4 regions of the Staphylococcus hsinchuensis genome follow, and region 1 is predicted to be linked to each of the others. Evidence: riboswitches for the same ligand, from Rfam matches in the RefSeq annotation. Region 1 holds a riboswitch; each other region holds the start of a gene.
What was found. A riboswitch is a leader RNA that binds a small molecule or an ion and turns the genes downstream of it on or off. The one in region 1 is predicted to bind thiamine pyrophosphate.
Positions count from the first base shown of each region.

Region 2: it holds a riboswitch for thiamine pyrophosphate, as region 1 does, so the genes downstream of both, thiC (phosphomethylpyrimidine synthase ThiC) here and QQM35_RS07485 (3-oxoacyl-ACP reductase) in region 1, are expected to answer to the same signal.
Region 3: it holds a riboswitch for thiamine pyrophosphate, as region 1 does, so the genes downstream of both, QQM35_RS02620 (thiamine phosphate synthase) here and QQM35_RS07485 (3-oxoacyl-ACP reductase) in region 1, are expected to answer to the same signal.
Region 4: it holds a riboswitch for thiamine pyrophosphate, as region 1 does, so the genes downstream of both, QQM35_RS06760 (ECF transporter S component) here and QQM35_RS07485 (3-oxoacyl-ACP reductase) in region 1, are expected to answer to the same signal.

Region 1 is NZ_CP128355.1:1,492,861-1,497,596, reverse strand. It holds gene trmD (tRNA (guanosine(37)-N1)-methyltransferase TrmD) at 1-446, opposite strand, end outside; gene rimM (ribosome maturation factor RimM) at 446-952, opposite strand; gene rpsP (30S ribosomal protein S16) at 1,167-1,433, opposite strand; gene QQM35_RS07495 (hypothetical protein) at 1,616-2,119, opposite strand; gene QQM35_RS07490 (helix-turn-helix transcriptional regulator) at 2,125-2,313, opposite strand; TPP riboswitch at 2,467-2,566, shown strand; gene QQM35_RS07485 (3-oxoacyl-ACP reductase) at 2,677-3,429, shown strand; gene QQM35_RS07480 (LLM class flavin-dependent oxidoreductase) at 3,457-4,736, shown strand, end outside.
Region 2 is NZ_CP128355.1:356,495-361,230, forward strand. It holds gene thiC (phosphomethylpyrimidine synthase ThiC) at 1-1,535, opposite strand, end outside; TPP riboswitch at 1,672-1,776, opposite strand; gene QQM35_RS01920 (hypothetical protein) at 1,906-2,046, opposite strand; gene QQM35_RS01925 (haloacid dehalogenase type II) at 2,095-2,580, opposite strand; gene QQM35_RS01930 (helix-turn-helix transcriptional regulator) at 3,354-4,736, shown strand, end outside.
Region 3 is NZ_CP128355.1:521,415-526,150, reverse strand. It holds gene QQM35_RS02640 (ThiF family adenylyltransferase) at 1-263, opposite strand, end outside; gene QQM35_RS02635 (thiazole synthase) at 260-1,027, opposite strand; gene thiS (sulfur carrier protein ThiS) at 1,029-1,229, opposite strand; gene thiO (glycine oxidase ThiO) at 1,207-2,334, opposite strand; gene QQM35_RS02620 (thiamine phosphate synthase) at 2,327-2,911, opposite strand; TPP riboswitch at 2,981-3,091, opposite strand; gene xylB (xylulokinase) at 3,193-4,680, opposite strand.
Region 4 is NZ_CP128355.1:1,343,435-1,348,170, forward strand. It holds gene QQM35_RS06755 (ABC transporter ATP-binding protein) at 1-1,271, opposite strand, end outside; gene QQM35_RS06760 (ECF transporter S component) at 1,284-1,859, opposite strand; TPP riboswitch at 1,942-2,043, opposite strand; gene QQM35_RS06765 (hypothetical protein) at 2,256-2,390, shown strand; gene graF (glycopeptide resistance-associated protein GraF) at 2,433-2,567, opposite strand; gene auxA (lipoteichoic acid stability factor AuxA) at 2,834-4,135, shown strand; gene QQM35_RS06780 (class I SAM-dependent rRNA methyltransferase) at 4,385-4,736, shown strand, end outside.

The sequences.
Region 1 (4,736 bases):
GCATCTGTCATTACCATTGCCGGTAATTCTCCACCTGTTAATACATAATCACCCATAGAGATTTCATCGGTTACTAAATGTTCACGTATACGTTCGTCATAACCTTCATAATGACCACAAATGAACACAAGATGATCTGATTCACTCAATTCTTGAGCAATTTCTTGACTGAATGGGCGGCCTTGAGGGCACATTAATATAACACGTGATTCAGCTGTTTGTTCAATGTGCTCTAAAGCATTAAACATTGGTTCAGGCTTCAATACCATACCTTGACCCCCACCAAATGGATAATCGTCTACCTGATTGTGTTTATTATTAGCATAGTCACGAAAATTATGCGTATGAACTTGTAATAATGATTTATCTTGCGCTCTTTTTAAAATTGAATGATTTAAAACGCCATCAAACATTTCTGGAAATAATGTTAAAAAATCTATTTTCATTAGTCTAATAACCCTTCCATTGGTGTAATTGTAATACTTCTACCTTCTACGTCTACATCTTTCACCACATCTGCAATATATGGGATTAAATATTCTTTCTCACCTTTGACAATCCAGACGTCATTTGCACCCGTTTCCATAATATTAATCACACGTCCAATTGGCGTGCCCTCATCGTCAAACACAGTACAACCAATAATATCAGAATAGAAGTATTCATGTTCCCCTAATTCGATTTCTTCGTGATCGCGTTCTTGTAATAAAGTTTCGCCCTTTAAATATTCGATATCATTAATATTGTTTACACCTTCAAATGTAACTAAATGAAATCCTTTATGTACTCGGTGTGAAGCGATTGTGAATTCGATAGGTTGTTGATCTTCACGTTCGATTGTCACAATTTCTCCTGGTTGAAAACGTGTATCTGTAAAATCTGAATTTGATTTTATTTTAATTTCACCTTTTACACCATGTGTATTAACGAATTTACCTACTTCAACTTTCATATTCTGTCCCTCCGCTTTTTAAAATTCACACGGATACCCATTGCTGGCCATGTTCCAAACTCACTATATTATAACACGTATCATTACTCAAAGTATTACCTAAATCATAAGCTATAGTTAGATCAACCATAGCAATTTCTAAAATTTAACTTACTAAGTAAAGAAGGCTGAGACAAAAAATGTCTCAGCCTTTAAACTTGCTATACATATCAAACTATTTTAGTTCGTCGAATTTTTTCATAATACCTTGTTTAGATAAGATATTGTGAACAGTGTCAGTTGGTCTTGCACCTTCTTTTAACCATTTTAATGCTAGCTCTTCGTCGATTTTAACTTCTGGAGCTTGAACATTATTTGGGTTGTAAGTACCAATTTGTTCAATGCTACGACCATCACGTGGCGCACGAGCATCAGCTGCTACAATACGGTAGAATGGATTTCTTTTAGAACCTAAACGTTTTAAACGTAATTTAACTGCCATTTATATTCTCTCCTTTAATATGTTTTACTTTTTATTTTCTACAAGAAGTAATGATAACAGTTAAATATCTACTTGTAAAGAGTTTATTCTTTACCATTTCAAAAAATATTGTTTTGTATCATGTCAGGCAGTTAGTGCTATGGAATAATGGATCGAAAGGTATTAACTATTTACCCATGACACTAGTCTTCAATTTTAATTTTACTTTTCGCTACAAAGTAAGATAGAAAACTAAAGACAAAACCAGCTATAAATGAAGAAAAGAGAGTATAACCTTCAATTTGCAGCTGTTTAGTTATGCATAGATTGAATACTATGCTAAATATTAAATACGTAAATACAATGAATATACCGGAAATAAAACATTGAAATCGTATCTTTTTCAATAATTGTCGATATTCGTGCTGAGAAGTAACTAATTCATCTCTTACATCTTCCTTTCTCAAGGAAATCATAACTGTCAATGCTTCTACAAACCCTAAGACCATGAGTAAAATGCTACCTAAAGAAATTTGCTTGAAGTAAGCATCAAAACAAATACTTATAAATGCGAATAAAATTGTGAGATAAAATGAAATAAAAAAGACGCTTACTATCTTTGAATAAATGATTTGTAATTCTCTCTCGTCCTTATCATTAATGAAACCGAGAAAACGTTTCATATGCTTCTGATTGTTTTCATTCATTTTAATTACTCCTCCCAAAAAATATCGTCTAATGTTGCGCCTAATGCTAGACAAATGTTAATACATAAATTTAATGAGGGATTGTACTTATTATTTTCAATTAAATTAATTGTCTGTCTTGAAACATTTACCTTTCGAGCTAATTCTAATTGAGATAATTGATTCTTTTTCCTATATTCATTAAGTTTATTCAAGCAATCACACCTCAAAAATGTCATATATATTGTACATTAACGATAGTATATACTGATGTTGATGTCAAATATATATGACAAAAGGACATACATTCTATTTCACAAAGCTTGACACAACAGTCGATTAACTTTACATTGAAGTTAAATTAAATAAATAGACACTAGGGGTGTTTTTAACTGAGATAAGCTTTAGCTCAAACCCTTCGAACCTGATCTAGTTTGAACTAGCGTAGGAAAGTGTGGATGATGTTATCGTTGATTTAGAATTAAATTCTATTGATATAAACATGAATTTCTCATACACAACTTTCTTTTTATGAAAGTTGTGTTTTTTATTGATTAAATATTTTAGGAGAGATGTATATGCGTAAAACAGTATTAGTTACAGGTAGTAGCCGTGGATTAGGTGCAACTACTGTTAAAACATTGGCTGAGCAAGGACACAACGTTGTAATTAATTATTTTCAAAGTGAATCAAAGGCTCAACAGCTCGTGGAAGAAATCGGTACAGATCAAGCGATTGCTATTCAAGCCGATGTAACAAAAAGAGATGAAGTAGAAGCATTAGTTCAGAAAGCGTCACAACATTTCGGTCAAATTGATGCTATCGTGAATAATGCACTCGTTGGTTTCAAATTTGACCCGACACAACAAAAGGCATTTAAAGATTTATCTTGGGAAGATTACCAACAACAACTTGATGGTACGTTGAAATCAGCTTTTAATGTGATACAGAGTGTATTACCTCAATTTATAGATAGACAAGATGGTGCAATTGTTTCTATCGGTACTAACTTATATCAAAATCCTGTTGTTCCCTATCATGAATATACAACAGCTAAAGCAGGTCTCATTGGTTTAACTCGTAATGTAGCCGCTGAATTAGGTCAACAAGGCATACGAGCTAATGTAGTTTCTGGTGGGTTACTAAAGACAACAGACGCAAGTGCAGCGACGACGCCAGAGGTATTCGATATGATTGGCCAAACTACGCCTTTAAGAAAGGTTACAACACCACAAGATGTAGCAAATATGGTAGCTTATTTAATTTCTGATCAAGCTACAGGTATAACAGGTCAAAACTTTACAATTGATGGCGGTTTAACGATGAATTAATTTTTCTTATGTATGAGGTGTGAGTTTATGAATAATGAAGAAACAAAGGAAATCAATATAGGGATATTAATCATTGCATGTGGACATCATCAAGCAGCATGGTTAATGCCCGATTCTAGTATCGAACGTGTAGGAGATATGACTTACTATCAAGAATTAGCACAAATCGCAGAACGCGGTCTATTTGATGCGGTATTTTTTGCAGATAATCAAGCTTTCCCTGCAAATTCAGATAGCGATATGCCTGCGTTTTGGTTTGATCCTATTGTCAGTTTATCTGTCTTATCTCAAGTAACAAATCATGTGGGACTAGTTGCAACCATTTCGAGCACTTTCTCAAATCCATTTACCGCAGCACGCCAAATATTGAGTTTAGATCATATTACTGGTGGGCGTATCGGATGGAATCTTGTGACTTCCATGACAGACTTAGAAGCATGGAATCATAATTTACCTGAACTTCCTGAACGTGCTTCACGTTATGAAAAAGCAGATGAATTTGCAGAATTAATGAATAAGTTACTCGTTTCATGGGATGAAAAAGACTTTATACATGATAGACAAAATCAACGTATCATCAACTCAGACGAGATTAATGCGTTTAATCATCAAGGTAAGTATTTTAACGTTAATGGTCCTCTGACTGTTCCAAAAAGCCCTCAACAAAAACCAGTTGCGATGCAAGCAGGTGCATCAAAGCAAGGTGTAGCTTTAGCCACTAAATATGCAGACGCAGTTTATTCTGTATCATGGAACTTAAAGCAAGCAAAAGCCTTTCGTAAAAAACTAGATACCCAAATAGAAAATAGCGATGTAGAACAAAGACATATTAAAATCTTCCCCGGTTTAGTCACATATGTAGGCGAAACGACGGAAGAGGCCTATGCTAAAAAGGAACGATTAGATCAATCGCTACCAATTGAGGCAGCTTTAAATCAACTCAGTTTCTTTATACAACAAGATTGTAGCGACTGGAACTTGGATGAACCTGTACCACCCTTACCGCCTGTAGAAGAATTCACGGGTCCAGTTGGGCGTTATGAGACAGTTTTAGAAATTATTCGTGATACCGAACCAACATTACGTGAATTACTCGGTTACCTTAGTGCAGGTGGCGGTCATTTAACACTTATCGGTACTCCTAAAGAAATTGTAGATACGATGCAAGAATGGATTGAACTTGGTGTGGCTGATGGCTTCAATTTAATGCCACCAGTTCTCCCTAATAGTTTAGAAGATTTCGTAGACTATATCATACCTGAATTGCAAAGAAGGGGCTTATTTAGAACAGCTTATGAAGGTTCTAC
Region 2 (4,736 bases), 1.1 Mb from region 1:
TCTAAAGATAAATTAAATTGATCGTACCATCTGAACTCAAAACGTGCTCTACTGATTTCATCGTCTCTTTTTTGAGCATTTTTTAAACCTTTAGCTAAATCGGCAGCATGAGCAGCAATTTTATATGTGACTACACCTTCACGTACATCATCTTTATTTGGTAATCCGAGATGTTCTTTAGGTGTAACGTAACACAACATTGCTGTACCATGACTCGCGATCTGTGCCGCTCCAATTGCTGATGTAATATGGTCATATGCTGGTGCAATATCCGTTGTTAATGGTCCTAATGTATAGAATGGTGCTTCTTGACAATGGAAATCTGCTAACGTTTGATTCTCTTTAATCTTCTGCATAGGAATATGACCTGGACCTTCAATCATCACTTGAACATCGTGTTCCCAAGCAATTTTTGTTAATTCACCAAGCGTTTCAAGTTCTAATATTTGGCTTTCATCATTAGCGTCATATATAGAACCTGGGCGTAACCCATCACCTAATGAAATAGAGATATCATAAGCACTTAATATTTCGCAAATTTCGTCGAAGTGTGTATATAAAAAGCTTTCCTCGTGATGTGCTAAACACCACTGCGCCATAATTGAGCCACCGCGTGACACAATACCAGTCAATCGATCCACCGTTGTTGGGACATAACGTAATAATACGCCTGCATGAATCGTAAAGTAATCTACACCTTGTTCAGCTTGTTCTATTAACGTGTCTCTATAAATTTCCCATGTTAAATTTTCAGCAATACCGTCAACCTTTTCAAGCGCTTGATAAATTGGCACAGTTCCTACAGGCACTGGAGAGTTTCTTAACAGATATTCACGTGTCGCATGAATGTTTTTACCTGTAGATAAATCCATAATCGTATCTGTACCCCAATGGATCGCCCATACTAACTTCTCAATTTCCGCTTCAATCGATGAACTTACAGCTGAGTTACCGATATTAGCATTGATTTTCACCTGGAAGTTTTTACCTATAATCATTGGTTCTGATTCTGGATGGTTTACATTATTAGGAATAATTGCACGTCCTCTAGCAATTTCTGAACGCACAAATTCAGGAGATACATCTTCTCTTGTTGCGACGAATTTCATTTCTTTCGTAATAATACCTTGTTTCGCATAATGCATTTGTGTCACACATCGTCCACTTTCTGCTTTACGTGGTTGATATTTAAAAGGTGTTTCTACAAACTTTTTATGGTTATCTTTTTTAAAACCATTATCAAGGGACTGTACTTTTCTCCCTTCATAACGTTGTGTATCTTGGCGTTGGTCTATCCAATCTTTTCTTAATTGAGGAATACCTTGTTGCACATCAATTTGATATGAGTCATCATGATATGGGCCTGCCGTATCGTATACAACTACAGGCTCGTTTTCAGTTGTACCTTCTTCAGTAGTTGTTGGTGAAAGTTCGATTTCACGGAATGGTACCTTAATATCATCATCTTCACCATTCACCCAAATTCTACGACTAGATGGGAATTGTTTCTTTAATTCAATCTTTTCTTGTTCCATAAAAAAACTCCTTAGCATGTATTATTGCTAGGAGACCTGATTTTGATACACAATGACCTTAATCTACATAAATATACATATGTAAAAGACGATTGGAATATAGTATCCCTTAAAAATCTATTTAACAAATGTATCAAGACATTGTGACCGGCTTCCCTACGCTAGTATTAACTAGATCAGGTTCAAAGGGTTGAGATATATAATCTCTTTCAGCTCTTAACAAGCACCCCTAGCAATTGTTATTAAATTATAAATAAAAGTTAACATTTTTTAGTTGAAAATACAAAAATTTATAGAATATAAACAACTTTGTTTATATTCTATTTGTATTAACACTGAACCACATTTGGGTTCTATAAGTTGTCTTACCCTAATTGTTCAGTTCCAACCATTTTACTAATTCATTCAAGTGATTCACTGTAATTGTTGGATCGTCTCCATTTTGATCAAATAACGTATCATTACGGTTAACCCATACTGTATCAAAGCCAAAGTTATTGGCTCCTGTCACATCCCAAGTATTAGAAGAAACGAATAGGACATCTTCTCTACGAACATTTTAATAATCTAATATGAGTGCGTAGCTTGCCTCACTAGGTTTGTATTGTTTCACTTCATTAACACTAATCACCGTGTCGAAGAATTCTGCAATCTCTGAGTTATCAATTAAAGGCATGAGCATACTATCATTTCCATTCGAAAGGACCCCTATATCAACACCTAATGCTTTAATATCAGAAAGTGCTCTCGGAATTTCTTTATAGTAAGATAATTTTAGAAATGCATCAAACAAACGATTAATATCTTCTCTATTGTACTGAATATTATGTACATTTAATGTATAACGCAAAGCGTTTTTAGTTAATTCATCAAAGGGTATATATCGGTGCATTATTTGTCTAATAAACATATGATTGATTTGTGTTTCTCGCCAATCACGTGAAATTTGATTTGCTAAGGATTCGTCAAATTCAATCATTTCATTTTTTAAAGAATCTAAATCAAAAACAGTTCCATACACATCAAAAATAATCGCCTTATACATTTTTACCCCTCTCTTTCTATAATAAAGTTATTCTTATTTTACACTTTTGAATAATTTTTAAACAGAAATATTAAAATATAATAAATATCTTACACCTTTACATATTCACGTAGGGACCCTTGTATATAAAAATGTGTTTCGTTTTGAAGAGAAATTATATAAAACCAACATTTCATCTCCTATTTTTTTAATTCTAAATTTATATTGTGGTTTTACAATTAAAGTTATATAATATAAATAAGAGACGGAAACTATTTTTATATCAGTTCAAGCTTTAAAGTCATCATCGTTTAATACATTCCCAAACCAAGCTTTATATTCCCATTTACCCCAATGATATAAAATTTCCTTCTCACAAATAAAGTATAGACATCTCAGGTTAAATAATTGGTACGATTTCTCTTCCAAATTACTGTTTAATCCGCTGTCTCGCTCTATTTGAAAAAGAGATCTAAAGTTGCTACTTTTAGTGACTTTAGATCTTCTTCTATATAGAAGTATTTTTTACTTGCCTAATTCCACACTCAATTGATATATTTTGATCAATCTACCGCCTAATAACTACTTTTTTCTCCTAAATTTTTATCCCACCACCTGTTTTTATAAATAACTGCTTACAAAACTTTAATTTCTGCAACGTCACATGTATGATTTATGACATTTGACCTACCATTTAATAATATTTCCTATTTACCATTTTAATTTTAGGACAGAATAGTAAAATAACGTTAAACGAAAAGGTCTCGTTTTATATTTAAACAAAGGTGATATTATTGATTAATACGACTACACTAACTTTAAGAAACAACTATACATCCTTATTAACGCGAAATATTAATAAAATCATCATACTCATTCCTTTAGGTAAGCCATGTAATATAAATTTAAACGGCAAGTCGCTAACTATTTCTGAAGGTTTAATTATAAACAATACAGATCTCTATCAATACGAAAAGGTAGAACAGCTCATTGAACTTGCTATCCCGTTACAGTTGTTGTGTGAAAAAGCATCAAACTTAAATTATATATACTACGACTTTAAACAAATCGTAAACTTCACATCATTTAAACGCCTTATCACTCATGATTTATTTGAAGCTTATTGTCACAATAAGAATATACATGCCTATATCAAAGAAGTTATTCAATATTTACTCGACTATGCTAAGGTACAATTAAACAATACATATTTACCTGCTTACTATACTAAACATCCATTACTACGCAAGATTGTCGATTATATTAATAGTCATATTGATACAGCACTGACTACTAAAGATTTAGCTGATGCTTTTTATATATCACAGTCGTACATTTCTATACTATTTTCTAAACATATGTCTATCAATTATAAATCGTATATCAATTCATTAAGAATTTCTTTATCTATTTATGATTTAATTAACAATCAATATAGTATTAGTAATATTGCAGTCAAATATAATTTCAACAACGTGGCTATATTTACGAAACATTTTAAATTTTATTTAAAAATACCTCCTAAAGAATATAAATATCAATATAGAGCGACTAGCGACACATATAATTACAAATTAAAAGTTTTAGATAAAGAATTAGTAGTATTTTTAAAAAGTTATAATCAAACACAAGCCCTTACGAAACCGAATGATGATGTACTCAAAATTGATTTAACTAAACTTAAACCTAACATCCATATCAATGGGCATTATGTCATTATCCACCTGAATAGCCTTTATGATTTACTTGTCGTGGCTGACCAACAACTAGAGAATCGTATTTTACAACATTTCTCAAATATCAATTTTCTAATTAAGAATACAAATGTAGAGCATTTTAATGTTCTAGATAGTCAGAAACTTTTCAATGCTATCGTTACGTTGATTCAAAAGCAATATCATTTAACTTTTAACATTCATTCTCTCGATAGCTTTCAGTTATTCGAGCATAAAATTTTGAAATTGATTAAAGCACATGACAAAGAACAATCACTTATCCGACAACTTTGTTTGTTATTCGAACCATCCCAATTGATTACGACAGAAAATTATAATTTAATTCATTCGGTTCTCCAGCCGTATCAAGGGTTGAAAACGGCACTCGTTATTGATCATTTTATTGAAAAACGACAAAACTTAACTGATATCATTTCACACATTCATTCGATACAAGTCGAT
Region 3 (4,736 bases), 970 kb from region 1:
TGTTGTTGCAAAGCAATCACTTTAGGTAACATGTCCTGTGCATCGTATTCGTCATAAGTGGCTTGGCGATGCAAATTATCTATTTCTACGATATCCATATCAACTACCGTCAATTTACCGACGCCCATTCGAACTAACATCTCAGCACAATGACTGCCTAATGCGCCTGCACCCAATATCATGATATGTTGAGTTCCGAGTTGTTGTTGGCCTTGTTCACCAAAGCCATGAAATCGAGCTTGACGGTTATATCTCTGAATCATAAGAAACCTAAACCTTCTGTTGGACTAGATGCTTGAGCTGTATATTTAACAGGAATTCTTCCCGCTTCATAACTTAATCTACCAGCATTGATGCCAAGTTTCATTGCTTCAGCCATTTTCACAGGGTCTTTAGCACTAGATATAGCTGTGTTGAGTAAGATGCCATCTGCACCGAGCTCCATAGCGTGACAAGCATCTTTAGGAGAGCCGATACCTGCATCAACAATTACAGGGACATTCACTTTTTCAACAATATAGCGAAGGTTGAGTGGGTTATTGATACCTCTTCCTGTACCAATTGGTGAAGCTAGTGGCATAACTGCATGCACGCCTAATTCTTCTAGTCGTTTTGCTAATACGACATCGTTAGAAATGTAAGGACATACTGTGTAACCTTTATCTAGTAATACTTTACAAGCTTCAACTGTTTCTAATGGGTCTGGCAATAGTGTTTCATCATCGCCGATTACTTCAACTTTAATCATGTCACATACGCCTGCATGATTTGCAATTTCAGCTATACGAATCGCTTCTTTAGCTGATTTCGCACCTGCCGTATTTGGAAAAGTGACAAAGTTTGATAAATCTACTTCTGCTAATGGGTTTGGTAAGTCTTTGTCATATAAATTCATTCGACGTACTGCGAAAGTCAATACTTCAGTTTCTGATGCTTTAATCGCTGAAGTTTGTATTTCCTGATTCTCAAATTTACCTGTTCCTAATAATAACCTAGAGTTTAATTCAAATTGTCCAATTTTTAACATTTTATCCGCCTCCTACAAATTCTAATAATTCTAATCGATCTTGTTCTCTAACGATTTGATTGGGGAATTGTTCTCTCTTAATCAATTGTTCATTGTGCTCGACAATCACACGTTGTTCATCTAATTCAAGGCTTTGGAGAATCTCTTGAATATTCATTGATTGATCGAAAGTAAATTGATCACCATTGATGATGCAATGCATTGCGTTGCCTCCTTTCTATCTGAAAGCTTTCTAATATTTGAGGTCTATGCTGATTAAGTATCCATTGACTCATCAGTTCACCGATAATCGGCGAAAGTAATATTCCATTACGGTAATGACCTGTAATGACAAATAAATCTCTTGAAACTTCATCCATAATAGGTTGTTCATTTGTGCAATAAGGTCTTACCCCTGACCATTGCTTTAAGATTTTACTTTCTTTTAATCCTGGGACATGTTTGGTAGCACGCTCTAATAACCAATTTCTTCCTTCCTCAGAAACACCAACTGAGTAATCATCAAAATAGCTCGTTGCTCCTATTAAATAACGGTCTTTTTGTTTAGGGACGATATAACAACCGCTTGTCGTAAACAATGTAGTATCGAGATTGAGGTGTGGTTGTTCGACTAACAATACTTCTCCTTTAACACCTGTCACGCATTTATCTTGGATGTATGACCCTAATAATTGGCCACTCCAGGCACCACCAGCTACGACAACTTGTTGACCGATTAACACATCGTCTTGTGTTAATACTTTGTATCCTCCACCTTCGACTGATTGAATTGATTCGACCTCCGTTTTAAAGATACGGTCGATATTTCGTCTTTTTAATGAATGAAATAATGCTTTCGTATAATAATTTGCATTAATTTGATGGTCGTCTGGAATGTACATTGCTGTCCGGTTAGCTAAATGGCTATTACCACCTGTTAATTGATGCATACGATCTTCATTTAATAGCTCAACATCAGGATTATGTTGATGTAAAAATTGATATTGTTGTTCAATTGTAACGTTATCATTAGACTCATCAGCTAATTTGATGAGACCACTTTCGATATATTGAATATCAATACCAACTTCAGAATTTAATTCGTCACTCAAAGTTTTAAACATCTTTTGTGAACGTGTGGCGAGTTTGAATAAGTCACTATCTTCCAGAAATTCATTCTGAGCACCTAACATGCCACCCGCCTTATAAGAAGCATGCATACCAGGAACATCACGATCAATCACTGCAATATGCAAACCCGCTTCACTTAGCTTTCTCGCAACGGACATGCCCATCACACCAGACCCAATAACGATGACATCATACATAATCTTGCCACACCTCCTTTAAAGCACTCAGTTCATCCTCATGCGCTTTATCAAAAATTGAAATGCCTGCAATTCCACTAAACCCTTGAGGTAAATGTTTGAGTGTCTTACTGTTTATCCCACCTAGCGCTATTATGGGAATATCGTATTTCAATACACTAGAAATTTCTTGATCCGTTCTAGGTGGTTGACCAGGTTTAGACCCTGTTTCAAAAATATGACTAAACAATACAAAGTCTAAGCCTAGCGATTGTGCCTCACCCACGGAAGTTTCATAATGTGTTGATGCACTTACTTGAACGTTTGGATTATCTTGTTTAAATTGTGCTATTCTCGCATCTTGCTCTTTAAAATGAATTGCCCATAGTTCACATCGTTCAAGCACATCGATGTCACTATGAATAATGATTTTGTTTATAGGAAAGTAATTAAGTTTTAACTGTTCAATCCATTCGACTAAAAGTTCAACTTCCATCGGGGTCCGAATCATTAGAAAGTCTATATCTTGCTCAATCCTTCGATAATGTTCAATATCATGCTCATTTAATACTTTATACGGTGTAATCGCAATAAACATTTCCTCACCTCTATACAAAAAAACGTTATCTTTCCCGTAGGAAAAATAACGTTTAATAAAAGTATTTCGCTGATAGTAACGCCACTTTCCTACGCCAGTATAAACTGGATCAGGTTCAAGGAATTCCTCCGTCGTTACTTCGGTCTCAGCCCTTCTTCAAAGGCACTTCCAGTGGTTTATATATAATTTATAGTTTTTCGTTGTAATTTAATATAATTGTCATTCACATTTAACTTCATAATATCTTTAATTAGACGAGAATTCAACTCTAAAAGTTCAACTTAACGTGAACGTTTTAAGAGCTCTGATGTAATTGATTGTGTTTGTTGATAAACGTTTTGATAAATATCGAAATAGTTCATATACTGTTCATGCATTTTTGGGTCAGGTTTAAAAGTTGTGTCATAAACAATAAATTGATTTAACACGGCTTCCAAACTTTCGTACCAGCCTAGACCATTTACTGCTATAATCGCTGCCCCCATGCTTGGTCCTTCTTCATATTTTAATTTACTCACTTTTGTATTAAATACGTCTGCTTGTAATTGTAACCAGAAATTACTTCTAGCACCGCCACCAATGGCAACAACATGATCAATAGACTTTCCTTGGGATCGTAAATATTGAATAGAATCAAATAATGAGTATGTTACACCTTCAATTACTGCACGCGCCAAATCATTGTTTGTATGCATCACACTTAAGCCAATGAAACTACCTCTTATTGATGAATCTCCATGGGGCGTACGTTCACCTGACAAGTACGGTGTAAATAGCAACCCTCTACTTCCTACAGTTGATTGGCTCGCCATTTTAACAATTTCTGGATAATCAAACTGCGTTAACACATTATTCTTCAACCAATTTAGACTGCCACCAGCTGCTAATGTGACTCCCATTACATAGTCCATATCGTCTAACACGTGGTTAAAGTAATGCATATTATGTCTATATTCTTTACTTTGTTGATCTTCACATGACAATACAACACCTGAAGTGCCGATGCTACAAAGCGTGTCATTCGGATGGATAATACCAGCTCCAAGTGCTCCGCAAGCATTATCTCCTCCACCTGCAAACACTGCTACATCTTCGTTCAATCCTAACTCCTCTGCAACAAGCTTATCTACCATTCCTACAAAGTCTTGTGACGCAACAAGTTCGGGACAAATATCGCCAATTCCAAACAGATCTGCAATATCTTTGCGCCACTTCTTCTCCTTTGGATCTAGTAACAATGTACTTGAAGCATCAGAATATTCCATATGAACGTTGCCTGTTAATTTAAAGCGTACATAATCTTTAGGTAACATGAATGTTTTGATCTTACGCCAGTTATCAGGTTCGTTATCTTTCACCCATAACAACTTCGTTAATGTAAAGCCTTCTAACACTGGATTAGACACCACGTAGTCTCCTATTGTTCGAATGATTTGTTCACATTGTGGTGTAGAACGCGTATCATTCCACAATATCGCTGGTCTTATAGGCTGATTATGTTCATCAATAATAACTAAACTGTGCATTTGCCCTGAAAAAGATAATCCTTTAACTACGGCGTGCTTCATTTCATTTTGAGTTAATAACTGTTTAATCGCAGAGATTGTTGCTTGATACCAATCATCTGGATGTTGCTCACTATAGCCAGGTTGTAATTGCATGACTTCTAAAGGCTCGCTCTTCGTTTGAAGTACGTGACCACCTTTATCGACTGCAATCACTTTCACAGAACTCGTACCAATATCAATACCTAAAACAACGTCTGTCATTTTTCCAACCGTTCCTTTTTGAATTTATTTTATTGCTTTGGGAAAATTGCTTAATT
Region 4 (4,736 bases), 150 kb from region 1:
TTGATTAAATTGAATGTATTATGACTATCCAATCCGAATGTAGGTTCATCTAATATAATAAACTTTGAATTAGAACTTAAAGCAATCGCAACGCTTAAACGTCGTTTCTGACCCACTGAAAGCTCGAATGGGTGTTGAGATTTAACTCTTTCTAAATCTAATGTTTGTAACATTGATAGTGTTAACGCGTCCGCTTTCTTTTCATCTGTTTTATGATTTTTAAACTGAATATTGATTTCTTCATATACAGAATTCGTCATAAATTGTAATTCTGGGTTCTGATATACGAGATACATATGTTGAGCTGCTTCTTTAATTTTAGACAATTTTTTCTGATTAAAATACATTTTCCCATCGTATTTAATTAACTGCATCATTGATTCAAGTAAAGTTGTTTTACCCGAGCCGTTACGTCCAGTAATCGTAATCCATTCACCTGAGTCGATTTCTCGATAGGGGATGTGGATGAGTTCATGTTTACTCCGTTTTATATGAGTATCTTTAAATTCAAATTTATCATCATCTGTTATTTGCGGTTGGTATTTAATAGGTTGTGGTGCTGCGTTCCATGCTTTCGGATGCCAAACACCATATTCAGATAACAGATGTTCATAATTGTTTAAAATATTTATCGGTGTATCATCTGCAACAATCGCACCATCATAGTTAATTAAAATAACGCGGTCCACATGTTGCCAAATGTGTTCAACTTTATGTTCGACAATAATGACAGTTTGATTTGACCATAAGTCCTTAATTTTGTTCCACAAATCAGCGGTAGATTCGATATCCAACATCGCGGTTGGTTCATCTAAAAACAGTGTGTCGGCTTGTTGCAATAATGTTTCAGCTATTGCAAGCTTCTGTTTCATACCGCCACTTAAATGGTTAATGTATTGTTCTTTATCGACATCTAGTCCTACAGCTGATAAGGCTTCTTCAATGTGTCTGTCCATTTCATCTCTGGGCACTTGACGGTTTTCTAACACAAATGCAAGTTCTTCGTATACTTTAGGCATACAAAATTGTGCATCGGGATCTTGGAATATCATGCCACAATGTTTATCAATTTGGAGTTTATCGTATTTCATTGGTAAATCGATTAATTCTGGCACAATTCCACTTAAAACATTCAATAAAGTGCTTTTGCCAGAGCCAGATGGACCAACAAGTAATACCTTTTGTTTATCAGGTATTTCTAAATTTAAATTATCAAATGTTTTATGATCGACACTTGGATATTTAAGTCGTAAATTTTTTGCGATTATCACATTAAGAGCCCCTTATAAATTGTCGTAGTCACTTTTGTTTGAAGTTCTAAACAATCTCGTTACTCCTGTCTGATCTAATGCCTTAACGATTAAGTAAGAGAATAAACCAGCTACTACGATGCCTCCGATGAGACGGAAAATAATATATAATGCTAAATTCCATCCTGCTAGTTCATTTAAATAACCATATGCAAAATCTAAAGGTAATGTAGAGATAGCTGTTAATAATCCGGCGAGCATTGCGACCATTGCTGAACGAGACTTATATCTAAAGATAGCGAATATAATCTCACAAGCTAAACCTTGGATAAAGGCATAAATCATTACGGCGGGATCGAATTTTCCTGTAATGATTGTTTCCCCAGCGCCTGCAGCAAACTCTGCTAATAATGCGATTCCTACTTTTGGAATAATTAAGTACGCAACAACAGCAGCCATAAACCATGCGCCATAAGAAAGCTCTTCAATATGTAGCCCAGTTACTTTCATTGCATTGTAAACTACATACCAAAGGTTATATATGACCGCAAAGACAACAGCAATTAATACGGTAACAAGTATTTCTGATAATTTGAGTCCTTTTGACATTGTTCTTCCTCCTAATATAAAAACGCACAACCTAAAATAGATTGTGCGTACGAAAGCATCCGAATCACAGTTTGTGTATACACATTGATTCGGTACACTTTCCTACGCTAGTTTCATCTAGATCAGGTTCGAAGGGTTTGAGGGTTTACCTCATCTCAGTCACAAAACACCCCTAGTGCGAATGTTATATTTAAATTTTAATTCTAATGTATGCCTTTTGTTACATCCTGTCAAGGTTATCATGGAATGTTCTTTTCGTAAATTGGGACTGGGACAGAAATCGAAATTTCTATTATAGAGATTTCGTAGTTTCACTCATTGACAAAAAGGGAGTGGGACAGAAATCGAATTTCCTAATAAAGATTTCGTAGTCCCACACGGGAAGGATGACTAGGATTGAAAAAAGCTTGTTATAAGCGCATTTTCAATTCAGACATCTACTGCCAAGTTGATAAAAAGTCTGAAAAACCTATTATTGTCTCAGACGCAGATGTTTGTGGTAATTTGAATATAAGAAAAATCATGAATTAAAAAACGCCATTCACGTAAAAGGGAATGACGTTAATCTATTTTTTAGTCTAATGTGTCTTGAATATCTTGTTGTGTTTCTTCAGAACCTTCATCTTTAGATTCTTGTTGTTCTTTTAATTTATCTTCAGCTTTTTTTGCTTCTTCGGCAGCTTGTTTGTTTTGTTCTTCTTTACTCATATCACATACACTCCTTACCATATTTGTAAAATATGTTTCACTCTATATTTACCCGTTTCGATAAAATTAAACCACTAACAATTGTTATAACGTCGACGATATAATGGAGGACGTTGGAATTTCTGTACTAAAAATTTTTGTCACATGTATTGTAGAAGTTTAAATATGCAAATTATAAGGTATTTATATCATACTAAAGACTTATTTGCTAATTTATTAAAGACAAGAACGCGATGTTCATATATAATAACCTTGAGGTGAATGGTATGTCCTTTTTAAAGAAGCACGCTGAGATATTATACAGTTATATTATTGGCATTGTTTCTCTATTTTTAGGTCTCATTATTTTAGTGAACTTATCATTAATAAACAAATTAAATGGTAAAGGTAAGATTGACTTACATATTCATAATGTATGGGACTTTATAAATGCATTTTTTAGAGAAATAATTCGTGTGATGAGTAATTATATTGGGAGTTTCCCGATTATCAGTGCTATTTTAATAATATTATTTGGAATTGCATTAATTTATATTGGCGTAACACTTTTTAGAACAACGAGCTATGATTACGATATTTCTATTTTCTTTTTAGTCATAGGTGTTTTATTCTTCATCATTACAATTGCATTAATGACGCAAGTTTATAGTTTCTTTGCAATCATATTCATCATACCGTTTGCTATACATATAGGTTACATTATTTATAAGGATGAATTAAATCCTAATCATAGAAAAGCCCATTTCTTATGGATAATCTTTTCATATGGTATTACCTATTTGTTAACGCAAATTGTACTATACGGTCGTATAGATGATAAACAGATTGTACCTGTAGACATCTTAAGTGTGAACACTTTCTTCTTAATTATGTGGTTATTAGGTCAAATGGCGATTTGGAATTTCTTATTCTTAAGAAGATCATTGCCTTTAACGAAACAGGAATTAGGGGAAGAAGAACCGGAATTATCACGAACTAAAAAAGAATCAATGTCTAATCAAACTAAAGAACACTTTAAAAGTATACAAGACAAAACAACAGAGTTTACTAGAAAAACAAGAAGAAGCGTTGATTTACAAAAGGTTAGAGATAAAAAAGATAAGTTTATCACTAAATGGAAAGAGAAAATTGATATTCAAGAAGATGATATTCCAAATTGGATGAAAAAACCAAAATGGCTTAAAACATTTTACGTAGAGCTCTTCTGTGGGGCAGTGTTACTATTCTTTACTTTATTTGAATTTAGTAACCGAAGCGAAATCTTCACAAGTGATTCTTGGGATTTATCACAAACACAAGTAGTCATAGAATGGGTAACATTATTAATTCTAATGTTAATCATGATTGCTTACATTTTAACTACATTAACGAATTATTTAAGAGGTAAGTTCTACTTCTTACATTTATTCTTAGTAAGTATATTATTCTTCAAATTATTAACAGAATTCGCAAACATCATGGTCCATGGTTCATTATTCTCAACATTTATTACGCCAACATTATTATTAATGTTAATTACAATTACAGTAGCTTTCGTAATTAAATTGCGAGAACCATCCAAAGATTAATCGATGAAATTACTCATTAACTTAAGAAATAATCGACAAAGTATGATTAATGTACTTTGTCGATTTTTTTATTGAGCTACAATCAAATGAAAAGATAGTGTTTATCGTTAAATTTACAACTATATATAACAATATTGGGTTAACTTTTTTCAGTAATTTAAATATGTTTAAATGAACATGGTATTTAACCTCACCAAGATGATAAAATGAATAAATAACAGATAAATTAGGAAAGGCGGACAAAATGTAATGAAGACTGCCACATTAAATAAAGGTAAAGAAACGAAATATTTAAATGAATATCCATTAATTGAAGAAGAAGATTTATATGCATACGATCATTTAAAGGATGGAGAACTGTTTCATCTCGTAAATGATCAAGGTAATTATATTGCTACAGCATACGTTGGTAAACAACATAAAGGTATAGGTTGGGTGTTAAGTTACGATAAAAATGAAGTGATTAATACACAATTTTTCGAACGACTATTTGAAATCGCGAAAGAAGATCGTCAATATTTTTATAATATAGAAGGTACGAATGCGTTTAGAATATTTAATGGTGAAGGTGACGGCGTCGGTGGTTTGACTATTGATAATT